DNA from 2 places in the Paenibacillus barengoltzii G22 genome. Region 1 is predicted to be linked to the other one. Evidence: predicted binding sites of a transcription regulator. Region 1 holds the regulator's gene; the other holds the start of a gene.
The links. Region 1 encodes Rex, which represses fermentation and respiration genes when NADH is low (regulators of the CRP and FNR family bind a similar motif). Its sites were predicted from a motif close to TTGTGAAATATTTCACAA; they were not measured.

Region 1 (7,943 bases):
CATCTTCGTGAACCCGATCCAGTTCGGGCCGAACGAGGATTTTGAGCGCTACCCCCGTGATCCGGAGAAAGACCTGACCTTAGCCGAGCGTGAAGGTGTGGATTTCGTCTTTTTGCCCACTGTAGAAGAAATGTATCCTGAGCCAACCCGTACTCACATTAAGGTCGACGGTTTGACTGATGTGCTGTGCGGTGCTTCCCGGCCGGGCCATTTCGACGGGGTCACTACCGTTGTAGGCAAGCTGTTTCATATCGTGCAGCCGGACCGTGCTTATTTCGGGCAAAAAGATGCCCAACAGGTGGCGGTCATTACGCGGATGGTAGAGGATTTGAACTTTGATATCGAAGTGATTCCTTGTCCAATCGTGCGGGAAGCTGATGGATTGGCGCTTAGCTCCCGAAATGTATACTTGAGTCCGGAAGAACGGCAGGCAGCGCTTGTTTTATCCCGCAGTCTTGAGGATGCAAGGGCTAAGGCAGAGGGGCAAACTCCTGTTACCGCAGGGGAGCTGCGAGCGGAAATCCGCGAGAAGATCAGCGCTGAACCGCTGGCGAATATCGATTATGTGGAAGTTTCGGATTTTCCGGAATTGTCGCCTTTGGCAGAGGATGAACGTGTTGATGCAGTCGGCCGCCAAAAAGGGGTGTTGATCGCCGTTGCCGTCAAATTTGGAACAACGCGGTTGATCGACAACGTAATTTTAACGAAAAGGGTGAACCCGTAATGTATAGAACGATGATGAAATCGAAAATTCACCGCGCCACCGTGACGGAAGCGAACCTGAACTACGTGGGCAGCATTACTATAGATGAGGATCTGATGGAGGCTGCCGATCTGTTGGAAAATGAGCAGGTTCAAATTGTCAACAATAATAACGGCGCCCGCCTGGAAACGTACGTGATTCCGGGACCTCGCGGCAGCGGTGTGATTTGTTTGAATGGTGCAGCAGCGCGACTGGTGCAACCTGGCGATATTGTCATCATTATTTCTTATGCCCAAATGTCACCGGAAGAAGTCCGCAGCCACAAGCCAACCGTCGTGTTCGTTGACGAAAACAACAAGCCGGTAGAAAAGGCGCATCAAGAACTCCACGCCATGATCCGCTAAATGGTTCATGAAGGCAACTTCGGATGACGAAGGTGCCATGGTAAGAGGGCTCGGCATTTTTGCCGGGCCCTTGGTGTGTTTAAATATGGTGCGTCCGCGTTACACTATACTGATGTCACCGGAATGTACATGAAATTTCAAGTACATTGGGTTGTGAGCCGCAGCAACCGCCGAAATGTACTTGATTTTTCGTATATAATCGAGCTGTAGTTCGCAATCCCCCGCAAATGTACATGATTTTTCATATAGAATTAGGCGAAATGCCCGGGGAACGCACTAATGTGTATGAAATTTCGAGTATAATCCACCCCAAAAGGGCAAAAACACCGCATTGTACATGAAATTTCAAGTACATTGGGCTGTGAGCCGCAACAACCGCTGAAATGTACTTGATTTTTCACATACAATTCCACATGACCCCAGAGATCCATCCTTCAAAAAGTGTAATTCCTCCCTGCCGGAATGAAATCGTCCCCCGAAACAAAAAATGTACGTAAGGCTCGGACTGATTTCATTTTCGTTAGGGGGGATGCGAATGATGTTTCAGCATGTGTTTGCGGAAATGAATGAAATGTTGGACGAAATCACGAGGAAATACCCCTTGGCCGGCCAGGCCCAGAAGCAGGAACTCGCGGAGAAATGGAGTCTGCTTCAGCATATGAGTGACGGCATTATCGAAGAATGGTTGAGCTTTGAGGAGAAAATGGGGTACTTACGCCATGCGTTCCGGAGCCTGGAGTCCAGAGAGATCCCCGATCTACCTGAATTGGACGACCCCGCCTTTGTGAAAGGCCAAGGATATTACAAGTTGCTGATGTTTCCCCAGGCTTCTGCTCAATTTGAGCAGGTGGTGAAGCAATTTACAGACAGCGTGTTAGCGCGGACCTATCTGGGGATGTGCCATCTGCACCTTGAGCAATATGACAGAGCCGCCAAGCATTTCTGGATCGTGCTAGAAAAGGCAGCAAATAAGCGGCTGCGTTCCATTATCTACAACGCGCTGGGGTGTATTGAGGCGCACAAGGGCATATTTGACAAGGCAAAAGAGTACTTCAAGTTGGCTCACCACCATGATCCGTCCTTGCCCGAGCCGTTGGCCAATTTGGAGGCCTGTGCGAACAGTACAGGGAAACTCCATTACGGTCCCGAGTTGACGTCGTTATTGTAGGATTTATGGCTCATTGTCTTGGAAGTTCACGCACTTATTACGGCATGTTTTGGAAGCGATGCGATCTCCCGCTTATGGCGGCGCATCGCTTGTTTTATTTTGTGATTTTTATTACAGATATGGTTTGTATTAATTTTCAAATTGGCTATCTTCTGTTATGCTGTAAAGAGACTGGAATGAAGGGACATCTAATTGCAATGAAATATGCTGTGCTTGATTTTGAAACGACGGGTAACCAGTCCTCTGATGAAATCATTCAAGTGGGACTTGCCATTATAGAGCCGGATCGATCAATTTCTCAGGTGTATCGTTCTTTCGTTAAGCCAGGCGTGCCGATTCCTCCGTTTATTACGGGGTTAACGGGCATCACTGAAGAGGATGTGAAGGATGCGCCAGAGCTGGACGAAGTGATGGTGGAGATGGTTCCACTACTTAACGACGTCGTGTTGGTTGGGCACAATGTAGCGTTTGATTTTAATTACCTGCAGAGCGCCTTGGACAAGACGGGGTATTTGCCGTTTACAGGACGGATTCTGGATACGATGGATTTCCTGAAAATTCTGTTCCCTTCACTGACTTCCTACCAGCTAGGGATGGTGGCAGCGGAGTTTGAGGTGGAGCATGAGCGTCCGCACCAGGCGGACAGTGACGCATTGGCGACAGCGCTGATTTTCCTCAAATGCTTGGAGGAATGTGACCGATTGCCGCTATTGACCTTACAGCGTTTGGCAGATCTGTTTGCCGGTGAGGACAGCGATCTCGGGTGGTTCTTTGACGCCATGGTTCAGGAGAAAGAGCGGGAAGCTTTGCCAAGCGAAGACGGCTATGTCTACTACCGCCAATTCGCCTTGCAGGTGGAAGATTGGCTCGACATCGAAGCGCCGAGGGACAGCGCGGAACGCAATCCGCTGGAGAACGTGACGTTCGAGCAGTTTATGGAGCAGGTCCGAGAACGGCTGCGGGAGCGGTTGCCGCAGTACGAGGAACGGGAAGCCCAGAACATGATGTTAAATGAGGTCATGCGGGCTTTTGAGGAAGATAAGCACTTGCTCGTGGAAGCCGGAACCGGAACGGGCAAATCCTTGGGATATCTGCTGCCAGCTATTTACCACAGCGTCAAGAATGAAGAGAAGGTCATGGTGAGCACGCACACGATCAACCTGCAGGAACAGCTTAGAGAGCGCGATGTGCCGTTGTTGACGGAGGTCGTGCCTTTTCCGTTTCGTGCAGCCGTTTTTAAAGGTAGGCAGCATTATTTGTGCTTGCGCAAATTTGAACATAAAATAAATAGAAAAGACTTCTCTACACCCAAAGAAGAGGTGATGACGGCCGCGCAAATGGTCGTATGGCTGACCCAAACAGAAAGCGGCGATGACGAAGAGCTGAATCTCGGCAATCGCGGCGGTGACTTTTGGGAGACAGTGGCCAGTGAGTCGGAATCCTGCTTGGGCCGCTCCTGTCCTTGGTTCCGCAAATGCTTCTATCATCGCGCAAAACACGAAGCCGGTGTCGCGGACGTGGTGATTACGAACCACTCTAAGCTGTTTACAGACATCCAGGCGGGACATCAGCTGCTGCCGGGCTACGAGCGATTAGTAATCGATGAAGCGCATCATTTAGAGGATGTGGCCGGCAAGCATTTGGGGATTCATATGAAGTATTTTACGGTTGTGCATACGCTGACCCGGCTGTATAAAGACAGCAAGACGGGGCAATTGGCCAACCTCCGCAGCGCGCTCGAAGCGTCAGCCGCGGAGAAATCCTCGGAATGGTGCTCAGTCATCGACGGGATCTATCCTACGCTGGTGGATGTGAAGGAGAGCTGGGACAAGCTCAGCGAGCTGCTGTTCAGCTTAATGCCTGACCGCAGTGACGCCGCGCCTGGTGATCCCGGACAGTTCGTGTACCGGTTGCTGCCGAACCGCAAGCCCAAGGATTGGGAGACGTTGACCGCGCTAGAGAATCAAATTTATGTAGGTCTCGGCGACGTGCTTCGGAAAGGGGAGCGCCTTCTGTCCGAAATCCGAGAAGAGCAGGACGATTATGCAGCGGAGAGCTTGATCACCGATATTAGCGGGTTGTTTAAAGATTTAGCCGGAGAACGGGAAGCGCTTCGCTTCTTCATGAAGCTGGAGAGCGAGGATACCGTCTATTGGATAGAAGCGAACGGGAACTTCCGCAGCCGGTCGCTGCAAATGTATGCGGTGCCGATTGATGTCAGCGCTCAGTTGAAGCAATTTTTCTTCGATCGGAAGAAGAGCGTCGTCATGACGTCTGCGACTTTATCTGTGGATAAATCGTTCCAATATATGATTGAGCAGCTTGGCTTGACGGAGGCAGCGGAAGAGGATCGGCTGATCACCGCGATGCTGCCATCGCCGTTTAATTACCGTGATCAGGCGCTGCTGGTGATTCCGCGCGATTTTCCAAGTGTGAAAGGCAGCGTGGGGGATGACCATTTCATTAACACGCTGGTACAATCACTGGCGGATGCCGCGGTGGCGACACAGGGGCGCATGCTAGTGCTGTTTACATCGTACAAGATGCTCAGGCAGGTGTATGACCCGCTGAAAGAACGGCTTGTAGCGGAGGGCATCACGGTGATCGGGCAAGGGATGGACAGCGGCAGCCGCACCAAGCTGACCCGGCGCTTCCAAGGGAACAGCGCATCGGTGCTGCTCGGGACAAGCAGCTTCTGGGAAGGGGTGGATATCCCTGGCGAGGCGTTGACCAGTTTAGCGATTGTACGCTTGCCGTTCCAGCCGCCAAACCATCCGCTGGTGGAAGCGAAGAGCGAACGCCTGCAGCGGGAGAAGAAGAATCCATTCATGAAGCTGTCTGTCCCGCAGGCGGTCATTCGCTTTAAGCAAGGGTTCGGACGGCTTGTCCGTTCGTCGCAGGATCGCGGCATCGTGATCGTTTATGATACCCGGATCCTGGAATCATATTATGGAAAATATTTCTTATACTCATTGCCTGGACCGAAGATGGAGCATATGCCATTAACTCAAATGGTGCCGCGTATCTCGGAATGGTTAAATCCCGAAGCCTAAGCCGCTTCATAGATCGTAATGGAGAATAGGGGGAACAATGCATGAAGTCAGATAAAATTTCGGACGCTGTCGTCCGCAGACTGCCGGTTTACCTGCGTTTTTTAAATGAACTCAGCCGCCGTGAGGTGCCAACGGTGTCCTCCCAGGAGCTTGGACAGAAGCTGGATCTTAATCCGGCGCAAATCCGTAAGGATTTAGCTTATTTCGGCGATTTTGGCCGAAAGGGGATCGGCTACGATGTCGCTTATTTGATTGAGAAAATTCAACAAATTTTAAATCTGGACCAACAGATTAACGTTGCGCTGGTGGGCGCCGGGAATCTGGGCCAAGCCCTTTCGAATTATAATGCGTATTTGAAGGATAATATGAAGATTGTTGCGGTGTTCGACGCTTCGCCGGCGAAAATCGGCAAGCAGATCAACAACATTACGATTCAGCCGATCGAAGAGCTGGCGGAAACTGTTCGAGCGAAAAATATCCGCATTGGCATCATCACCGTACCGGATACAGAAGCCCAACGGGTGGCGGATGAGCTGGTGGCCGCCGGAATCGGTGCGATTCTGAACTTCGCGCCAACGATTCTGAAGGTTCCGCCGGAAGTTCGGATTCATGCGGCTGATTTCACCACAGATTTGCTGAGCTTGGCTTACTACTTGGAAAACGGAAAGGAAACAAGCAACGTATGAGTCGGAAATGGTTAATTAAGAACGGGACGTTTGCCGTATTAGATGCGGAACGTCCTGTGGTTGACGGATATATGCTCGTTGAGGGCGATACGATCAGCTATATCGGGGAAGAGCGCCCGGAAGGCGTGGAAGGCGCCGAGACTTTGGACGGCAAAGGCTTGTTGTTCCTGCCGGGCCTAATCAATACCCATGGCCATGCGGCGATGTCGCTGCTGCGCGGTTACGGAGATGACATGGTGCTGCAAACCTGGCTGCAGGAGAAAATGTGGCCAATGGAAGCCAAATTTACGGCAGCGGATGTGTATGCCGGTACGGCATTGTCCGTGCTGGAAATGCTCAAGGGCGGGACGACGACGTTCCTGGATATGTACGATCATATGGACGAAGTGGCCAACGTCGTGGAGGAATCAGGCATTCGCGCCGTGCTGATGCGCGGAGCCATCGGTTTGTGCTCCCCGGAAGAGCAAGATCAGAAGCTCAAGGAAGCGATCGCGTTTGCACAGAACTGGCACGGCAAGGCAGAAGGACGCATCACCACGATGATGTCACCGCATGCACCGTACACCTGCCCGCCAGCCTTCATCGAGAAATTTGTGCAAGCTGCCCATGATCTCGATTTGCCAATGCATACGCATATGTCGGAGACACGCGCCGAGGTAGAGCAGAACGTGAACGATTACGGCGTCCGTCCGGTAGAGCATTTGTTGAAGCTGGGGATGTTCTCCCGCCCAACCCTGCTTGCCCATGCGGTGCATTTGACCGACGAGGAAATCGATATCTTGGCATCCCACGGGGTTACAATTTCGCATAACCCGGGCAGTAACTTGAAGCTGGCCAGCGGTGTCGCCCGCGTACCCGAACTCTTGAAGAAAGGCGTAGTGGTATCGCTGGGGACCGACGGTCCGGCGAGCAACAATAACCTGGATATGCTGGAGGAGATTCGTTTGGCTGCGCTGATCCATAAAGGCGTATCCGGCGATCCAACGGCGGTTCCGGCACTGGAAGCCTTGAAGATGGGAACGGAATACGGTGCAAAATCAGTCTTCTTGCAAAATACAGGCAAGCTGGCTGCAGGCATGAAGGCAGATATTATCGCCTTGAACACGGAGCAAGCCCATTTCCTGCCGAGAACGGATTATATCTCCCATACCGTTTATTCCGCAGGGGCCAAGGATGTGGAGCATGTCTGGGTGAACGGCAAGCAGGTTGTCAAACACGGGGCTTGCTTGACGCTGGATGAGGAACGTATCCGCTACGAGGCGCAGGCGGCGTTTGAGGGACTGCTGGCACGATAATGAGCGGCGCGCGGTTTCCAGAAGGAGGCTGCTTGCATAGGAAGGGAAAGGAAGAGAAGCTTGAGGAAGCGAACGAAATGGATCCTGCTGTCCCTTGTGATCCTGTTGATCGTGCTCCTGGGTCTCCACCGGTTTTATCTATACATTCATGAGGATACGTGGGAAGCCGAAAGAGCCGCCATTCAGCAGGCAAAGCAAGAGACAGATCTCGTCCGGGGCGACAAAGTTTGGAAGTCGGTATGGGATGAAGTCATCTGGGTCGTACAAGGTGAAGATGCTTCCGGTCGTCAGATGATGGTCTGGCTGCGGGAAGGACATGATCCGGAGGTACGCCTACTGGCTGATGGCAAGTCCGAGAGCCAAATGCGTGAGATTATCAAACAATCGTTGCCGGGGATCCGAGTGGTTCGGCTGCTGCCAGGCATTTACAATAATCAACTGGTGTGGCAGCTGTTCTATAAAGAGAAGGACCACCATTACTACCGGTTTTTCAGTTTCACGACCGGCGAGGCTTTGCCGGAAGTGTTCACCCTGCCGAATCGCTGACGGGGAGTCTATGAATGAATCATATCTAACGGTTTCGTTGTTTAGGCGAAGAGCCTGAATGGCGGAACCGTTTTTTATGTTTGGCTTG
Region 2 (7,943 bases), on a different contig from region 1:
AGTGGTGCAACGAACGGTGCTGGCAACGCGGGAGCTGCTGGCGGCGCAGGTGCTGACGGCGGTGCAAGTGCTGCTGGCGGTGCAAGTGCTGCTGGCGGTGCAAGTGCGGCAGCCGGCCCTAACGCCGGAGGCGCTCTGGGAGCTGTTCCAACCGGCCTTCCGACGGTCAAACTTGGCGACATCGCTGACATCGAGACGGTGGGCAAAGCCGAATCCATCTCCCGGACCAACGGGGAGGAATCGATTGGTATTCAAATCGTTAAATCCAATGATGCCAACACCGTTGACGTCGTGAACGAAGTCAAGGAAGCCGCCAAAGAGCTGGGCAAGCAGTACGACCATATCAACTTCACGGTCCTGCTGGACCAAGGGCAGCCGATCACCGACTCGGTGAACACGATGCTGTCCAAAGCAATGTTTGGCGCTTTGTTTGCCGTGTTGATCATCCTGATCTTCCTGCGTAACATTCGCTCGACGATCATTTCCATTATCTCGATCCCGTTGTCCTTGCTGATCGCCATTTTGGCGTTGAAGCAGATGGATATTACACTGAATATGATGACGCTGGGTGCCATGACGGTTGCCATCGGCCGCGTCGTCGACGACTCCATCGTCGTTATCGAGAACATTTATCGGCGCTTGTCCCTGACAGGCGAGAAGCTGAAGGGCAGCAAGCTGATCATCGAAGCAACACGGGAGATGTTCATCCCGATTATGTCCTCGACGATCGTCACGATCGCCGTGTTCCTGCCGCTCGCTTTTGTCAGCGGAATGGTCGGGGAGCTGTTCCAGCCGTTTGCGCTCACAATGGTCTTCTCGCTGCTCGCATCGCTGCTGGTTGCTATCACCCTCGTACCGGCGCTGGCGCATACGCTGTTCCGCAAAGGTCTCAGCAAGAAACATGATCACGATGAGAAGCCCAAAGGCATGGCCCGCGGCTATCGCCGTATTCTGGAATGGTCGCTGTCCCATAAGCTGACCACCTTTGGACTTGCAGTAATCCTGCTGATCGGTAGCTTGTTCCTGTACCCGCTGGTCGGCGTCAGCTTCCTGCCGGAACAAGAGGATAAATATGTGATGGTTACCTACTCTCCGGAACCTGGAGCTCGACTGGAAGATGTGGAGAAGGATATGCTGCAAGTGGAGAAATACATCCTGAAGCAGCCGAACGTCGATCGAATGCAATATTCCGTTGGGGGCGACAATCCGTTGGGGATGGGGTCCTCAAACTCGGCTTTGTTCTATATCGCCTACGATCCGGATACCAAACAATTTAACGATGTAAAAGAAAAGCTTATCGAAGGCCTGCGGACCGAGCTTCCGAAGGGTGAATGGAGCGATATGTCCGAGCTGATGACCGGCGGTCTGGGCGGCAGCACGTTAAGCGTGAATGTGTTTGGGGACGAGTTGGAGCAGATCAAGCCGGTATCAGATCAAATCCTCTCCCTGATTCAAGAGGATACGAAGAACTTTGAAAAGGGCGACACCAGCCTGTCCAAAACCTATGAGCAGTACACCCTGGTTGCGGATCAACAGAAGCTGAGCTCCCTCGGCTTAACGCCAGGCCAACTGGCGATGAAGCTAAGCCCGGTTCGAGAACGTCCAGTTCTGACCGAGGTCGCCATCGAGGGTAAGAAATACAATGTGTATATCGAAGCCGACAGCGAGACCTATAACAGCATTACCGATATCGAAAATGCAACGTTGACTTCGCCGCTGGGCATTCAAGTCCCCATCAAGGACGTAGCGAAGGTAGAAAAAGGCACCTCCCCGGATTCCATCATGCGGATCGACGGGAAGATGGTCGTTGAAGTCAGCGCAAAAATCACCTCCACCGACGTACAAAAGGCGTCGAACAGCTTGCAGGAGAAGATCGACAAGCTGGATCTGCCGGACGGCGTGACCGTTAAATTCGGCGGCGTGACCGAACAGATCAACGATACGTTTGGCCAACTCGGACTGGCCATGTTGGCAGCCATCGCCATCGTCTATTTTGTACTCGTCGTTACCTTTGGCGGAGGCTTGGCTCCATTTACGATTCTCTTCTCCCTGCCGTTTATCGTAATCGGCGCCATGTTGGGCCTGCTGATCGGCGGAGAGACTTTAAACGTCTCGGCATTAATGGGCGTACTCATGCTCATCGGGATCGTCGTGACCAACGCAATTGTCTTGATCGACCGCGTTATCCACAAGGAACGCGAAGGCTTGTCCACTCGCGAAGCCTTGCTTGAAGCAGGCGCTACCCGGCTTCGTCCGATCCTGATGACCGCCTTAGCAACGATCGGCGCACTGTTGCCGCTCGTCTTCGGCTGGGAGCGCAGCGCAGGGATTATCTCGCGCGGCCTTGGCATCACCGTTATCGGCGGCTTGATCAGCTCGACGCTGCTCACGCTGGTCATCGTGCCAATCGTCTACGAATTTCTGATGAAGTTCCGCCGCCGCGATCTGTCGGCCAAGGAACTGGATTAAATCAATACTCAAGACGACGTAAGGATTACTATCCTGCGTCGTCTTTTTTTGCCCATTGATGGCTGCATCCTCATCGCACGGTTGGCTCTAACGCTGATGACAAACGTTATTTGAGCAATTTGGAGTCATTTAAAATTCTAACGACGATGAGCAACGCTATTGCAGTCATAACCATCGTTTTCGGCCACAACATGGGTGAATAAGCACTGTCATAAGCGTTAGAATTTCTACATGGCGATTTTGGCCCCAATAAGACGTGTGGCAAGCGTTAGATCTCTCGTTTGTCCTCCCGTTCGTCCTCTCGTTAGCCCTCGCAGCAGAAAACCTGAAGAACATCAAAAAAGACCCCATCCCGCTGATCCAGCGAAGGTTGAGGTCCTTTGGCTATCTATTCCATCACCGGCTGCTGACTTTCCCGCCAAGCGCGAAGCTGTGCCAAATCTTTGACCAGAAACTCATCCAGCATCTCAGCCAGTCCGATAAAGAGCGGACTTTCCGTAGCTTGCATAAGCTCTTGGGCAAACGGCTGCGCCCATTTTAACAAATGCTCCTCCAGGAAGCGGATCTGCACGTCCGCTAACGCCAGGCAGCTTTGCTGCAGGTTGGCCTTCGCCAGCATGCCTTCCGCAAGCACGGCCATAAACTCCAGCTCTAGTGCAATATGGTCGTCGCGCTCGCCGTTTAACATATTAAATACGATCGCATTATCCATATATAATTGGCGGACTTCGGCAATACAAGCCATCGCGCCGCCACCTTCTCGGCGACTGCGGAACAAGCTTTCACAAGACGGAATGATCGCCTCCCGCCCCGAAAACAAACGCTCGTACTCCTTCGCTTCTTGATGGCAGACACTGCGAAACTTAGCTTCAGGAATGCTCTCCAGATAGGCCATCAGCCGGCGCCCTCCCTTACTGGCCCCTGCCTTGGGATACTGCGCGACCTTACGACGCCACTGAGCAATCAAGGACATCCGCGGCGGACGGCTTAGAAAGTCCATTAATAATTGATACACCATCCCGCGAGTTTCCAGCCACTCCACCTGCTCCTGCGTATAGACCAAAGGTTTGAACAGCATTGCCATCCAAATTCATCTCCCTCAAAACGACATCGTGGTTTAAACTTGCCCTGCCATGAGTTAAAAAAAAGATGACTCCCTTCACCATGCGGGAAATCATCTCGAAAGCATATACCGACACATGATTAAGGGGGATCACGTATCGCTCACCTGTATTATACCTCTAAATGTAAGCGCTTTTATGTGATCTTTTTTACACTTTACTTCCATTGTATCGTTGTCCGACACAGAATATACTTGAACAGTGTGTGTCAACGCATTGACCCCTGGAAGAATATATATTAAATTTGAAACACCTGAAGAGAAAAGGAGGCGTACACATGGAGCAATTGCTTGATCCCTTTGGGCGAAAACATGACTACCTGCGCATCTCCGTCACGGATCGATGCAATTTGCGCTGCGTCTACTGCATGCCCGCTGAAGGAATGGTGTTTCAACCGCATGAGGAAATTATGAGCTACGAGGAAATTGCCGAGACCGTTTCGGCGCTTGCTCCGATGGGCCTCCGCAAAATTCGGCTAACCGGCGGAGAACCGCTGGTGCGCAAAGATTTAGAACAACTTGTTGCCATGCTCTCCCGCATTCCAGGCATTGAAGATATTGCACTAACGACAAACGGCATGTTTCTGGCGAAAAAAGCGGAGCTGCTGAAGCAAGCAGGATTAAACCGAGTGAACATCAGTCTCGATTCACTGCGTCAGGACCGCTTCGCGATGATTACCCGCGGCGGCGAGGTGGAGAAGGTGCTGGAAGGCATTCAGGCCGCCGTCGAGGTCGGTTTTGAGCCGATTAAACTCAACGTGGTCCTGATGAAAGGGATAAATGAGGATGAAATCCGCGATTTTATCGCATTAACGTTGGATCGGCCGCTGCATGTTCGTTTTATCGAATATATGCCGATCGGCAGTGCCAGCGACACCTGGCGTCAAACTTACCTGCCTCTGACGGCCGTAGAAGACGTGTGCCGAGAAGCGGGCTGGGAAGTGGAAGGCGTCGAAGGTCCGCGCGGTAACGGCCCTGCCGAGAGCCGCCGCGTGGCGGGTGCCGCCGGAACGTTTGGGCTGATCCATCCGGTCAGCGACCATTTCTGCGACAGCTGTAACCGGCTGCGCTTGACCGCGGATGGACATATCAAAGCCTGCCTGTATTGGTCGGATGAGCTGCATGTGCGTCCCTATGCCGCAGCCGGCGACCATGAAGGCATCCGCTCCCTGTTCCTGAAGGCGCTGGGAGCCAAGCCGAAGAACCATGAAATGGCGCTGGCTTTGGAGCGCAAGCAACAAAGCCATACGCCAACCGCCCGCCGAATGTCACAGATCGGCGGTTAACCCTCTGAGCGGCCCGATTCTAACCAAGATCGGGCCAGCTCATAGTCCTCCGGCTTGTTCATATTAAACGTGCACCACTCCAAGGGGAGGCCCGAAGCATTGGCGAGGGCCTCCCCTTCGATATATTCGGTGCACAGCGTCTCGGTCCAAGCCGTCATCTTGAGGCGGCCTTCCCGCAACCGTGCTTCCAAGCCTGGAAGCACGCTGCGCCGATAGGCCGCCAGCAGCGGATGGGCCCGCTCCTGCGTGCGGGCCAAAATCGCCTCGGTCGGTGCGAAGCCGCCCGAGGCGCCTGCCGCGAGGTCGCTTGCCCGGTCAACCGCCCGGGCCGCCGCTTCCTCCGCAGCCTCTGCGCGCTCCAGCAGAGCGCGGAACAGGCCGCGATTCGCGAACGGCGTATCACAAGCGACCGCGAGGCTCCAGTGGGTTGTCGAGCTCTCCAACCCGGCATGCAGCCCAGCCAGCGGACCGCCCCCCGGATAACGGTCCGTCACGACTTCTTGGCCAAACCGTTCATAGGCCGCCCTTTCTCCCCCAGCGATCACGATTCTCGAAGCTATCGGCTCCAGCTCTCGAATCAATCGTTCCAGTACCGTCAAGCCGCCAAGTTCAAGCAGCGCTTTGTTGCTGCCCATCCGGCTGGATCTTCCGCCGGCTAAAATGATGGCGGTAATGTTCATCAGTTTTCCCCCAATGCATAAATTATGGTAAAACCAAAAAAACTTGGTTTGTACCCCCTTTCACCTGTGTGTTACATTGGGATCATAGTCACAAGCTTCCCGCTGTGACCATATGGACCCGGATAGAAAGGAATGGCTCGTTTGCAGGACAAAAGACCATATTCGTCCTTTTCGTTGTTGCCGCTAGGTCTGCTTAACTTTTTGATTTACGGAACTTTGGTCATTTTCACTGCCTTTTTTCAATTATATTTGCAGGACATCGGGATGGACAAGCTGGAGATCGGCAGCCTGATGGCCGTCGGCCCCCTCATTTCATTGGTGGCCCACCCGTTCTGGAAATCCCTGGGCGACCAAAGGCAGAATCCACGTGCCATCCTGTTAGTTATGATGCTGGGCTTACTGATCATGGGTCATCTCGTATTTAAGGTGACGACCTTTTCGATGTTGTACGTAACGATGATTTTGCTTTATTTTTTCTTAAGCCCGCTGCTCTCGCAGAACAATACCTTGACCCTTGGCTATCTTGCAGAAACGCCGGACCAATTTAGAACCTACCGCATATGGGGTTCGCTGGGTTGGACGTTCATCGCGCTGGCTGCCGGACCGATCATCGATGCCGTCGGTCATGAAGGAAGCTCGCTGCTGTTTAGTGTGACATTGATGCTGGCGATCGGAGCAACCTTGTTGCTGCCTACCATTCGTCAAGCGTCCCAAACCCCATGGCTGAAGGGCCGGGAGCTGCGCCTGGCGCTAAAGAACAAGTACCTGGTGGTGTTTGTCCTCTTTAGCCTGCTGGTAGCCATCCCGAATGCCATCAACACGATCTTTATGCCTTTGTTTATGATCGATCTCGGCGGAACGCGGCTGTCGGTCGGCGGTGCCGTGTTCTTATCCACCGTTTTTGAATATCTCGCATTTATATTGCTAGACCGCTTGTTCAAGCGAAAATTATCCTATTTACTCGCTTGCACCACGATTGTCAGCTTGTTGTTTGCGATTCGCTGGGATTTGATGTCTGAAGCAACGCTTCCGGTGCACATCATGCTTATTCAACTGCTGCACTCCGTCACGTTTGGCGGATTCTTCTACGTCGGCACCAAGCTGATCGCTCTGCTGTTGCCGCGGCCGCTGAGATCCGCGGGGCAAGCGGTGTATACCTTTGCTGCCAGCGGCCTTGCCAGCGCAATTGCAGGGTTCTGGGGCGGCTGGATGTTTCAAAATTTCGGTCCGGTCGTGATGTACCGGTCCGGCGTCGCCTTAACACTCATCGGTGCGTTGGGGTTCGCCGCCATGTGGTATCAAATCCGCCATCACGGGTATTCGCCCGCCATGGACGATCAACCGGATGCTCCTTAACGAATCGACCTTTACGAAAACGAAAGAAAACAATGCCGGAAACCGTAACGCCCTCGCTTTTATACGAGGTGACGCCGGTGGAAGGCATTGTTTTCTTTATTGCATCTCCATTGTAAAATATGAAATGCATTCCATAGCAAGATCCTTTTTTGATTACATGCGAGGAAGGAGCTGCCCGGCCATGCCGAACATCAAACAGATTGCGGAAGCCGCCGGCGTCTCGGTGACGACCGTGTCCCGGGTGCTGAACGGCCACCCCTACGTCAGTTCTGCCAAGCGGGAGGCGGTGGAGGAGGCGATTCGCCGACTCAACTATTCGCGGAACATGAACGCGGTCCATTTGATCAAAGGAATGACGCAGACCATCGGCGTGATTCTGCCGAACATCAGCCATTATTATTTCGCCAGGATCATGGACGGAATCGCCAAGCTGGCGCTACATAGCAACTACCAGCTGATGCTATGCCAGACCGGCTACCGCCCGAATGAGGAACGGAAGGTACTGGAGATGCTTCGCAACAAGCGGATGGACGGATTGATCATCTGTTCGCGGGCGCTGTCCCTTCGGGATATCGAATCCTTTGCCGACTACGGTCCCATCGCATTGTGCGAGCGGGTGAGCGGCCGCAACCTCTCCTCGATTTATATCGATCATTATGCCAGCTTTCAAACCGCGATCCATTATCTCTGGAAAAAAGGGAAACGCCGCATCGCGTTTACCATCCACCGCCGGAACAGCCCCAGCAGCCGCAGCCGTCTGAAGGCTTACACCGATACCCTGGCGGCCTTGGGCGGGCAAGCCCGGGAGGATTGGGTGCTGGACGGCTATCTGGATTGGGAGGATGGTGCGGCGTTGCTGGATCGGCTGCTCGCGATGAAGGAGCGTCCGGATGCCTTGCTCATCACCGGCGACCAAGTTGCCGCCGGGTTTATCCTCTCCGCACGCCTCCGCGGGATCGAGGTGCCGGGCGATTTCGCTGTCATCGGCTTCGATAACCAGCCGATCGCCGGCCTGCTGGGGATCACGACGAT

Region 2: C812_RS18640 (TorD/DmsD family molecular chaperone) is a predicted target of Rex. The motif match lies at 3,729-3,746, and genes of this name have one in related genera.

Annotation. Positions count from the first base shown of each region.
Region 1 covers NZ_KE159652.1:1,347,069-1,355,011, forward strand. The annotation lists gene panC (pantoate--beta-alanine ligase) at 1-724, shown strand, start outside; gene panD (aspartate 1-decarboxylase) at 724-1,107, shown strand; gene C812_RS06360 (tetratricopeptide repeat protein) at 1,643-2,275, shown strand; gene dinG (ATP-dependent DNA helicase DinG) at 2,473-5,328, shown strand; gene C812_RS06370 (redox-sensing transcriptional repressor Rex) at 5,370-6,014, shown strand; gene C812_RS06375 (amidohydrolase) at 6,011-7,309, shown strand; gene C812_RS06380 (cell wall elongation regulator TseB-like domain-containing protein) at 7,370-7,855, shown strand.
Region 2 covers NZ_KE159655.1:187,615-195,557, forward strand. The annotation lists gene C812_RS18635 (efflux RND transporter permease subunit) at 1-2,469, shown strand, start outside; gene C812_RS18640 (TorD/DmsD family molecular chaperone) at 2,858-3,553, opposite strand; gene moaA (GTP 3',8-cyclase MoaA) at 3,868-4,875, shown strand; gene mobA (molybdenum cofactor guanylyltransferase) at 4,872-5,555, opposite strand; gene C812_RS18655 (MFS transporter) at 5,730-6,911, shown strand; gene C812_RS18660 (LacI family DNA-binding transcriptional regulator) at 7,093-7,943, shown strand, end outside.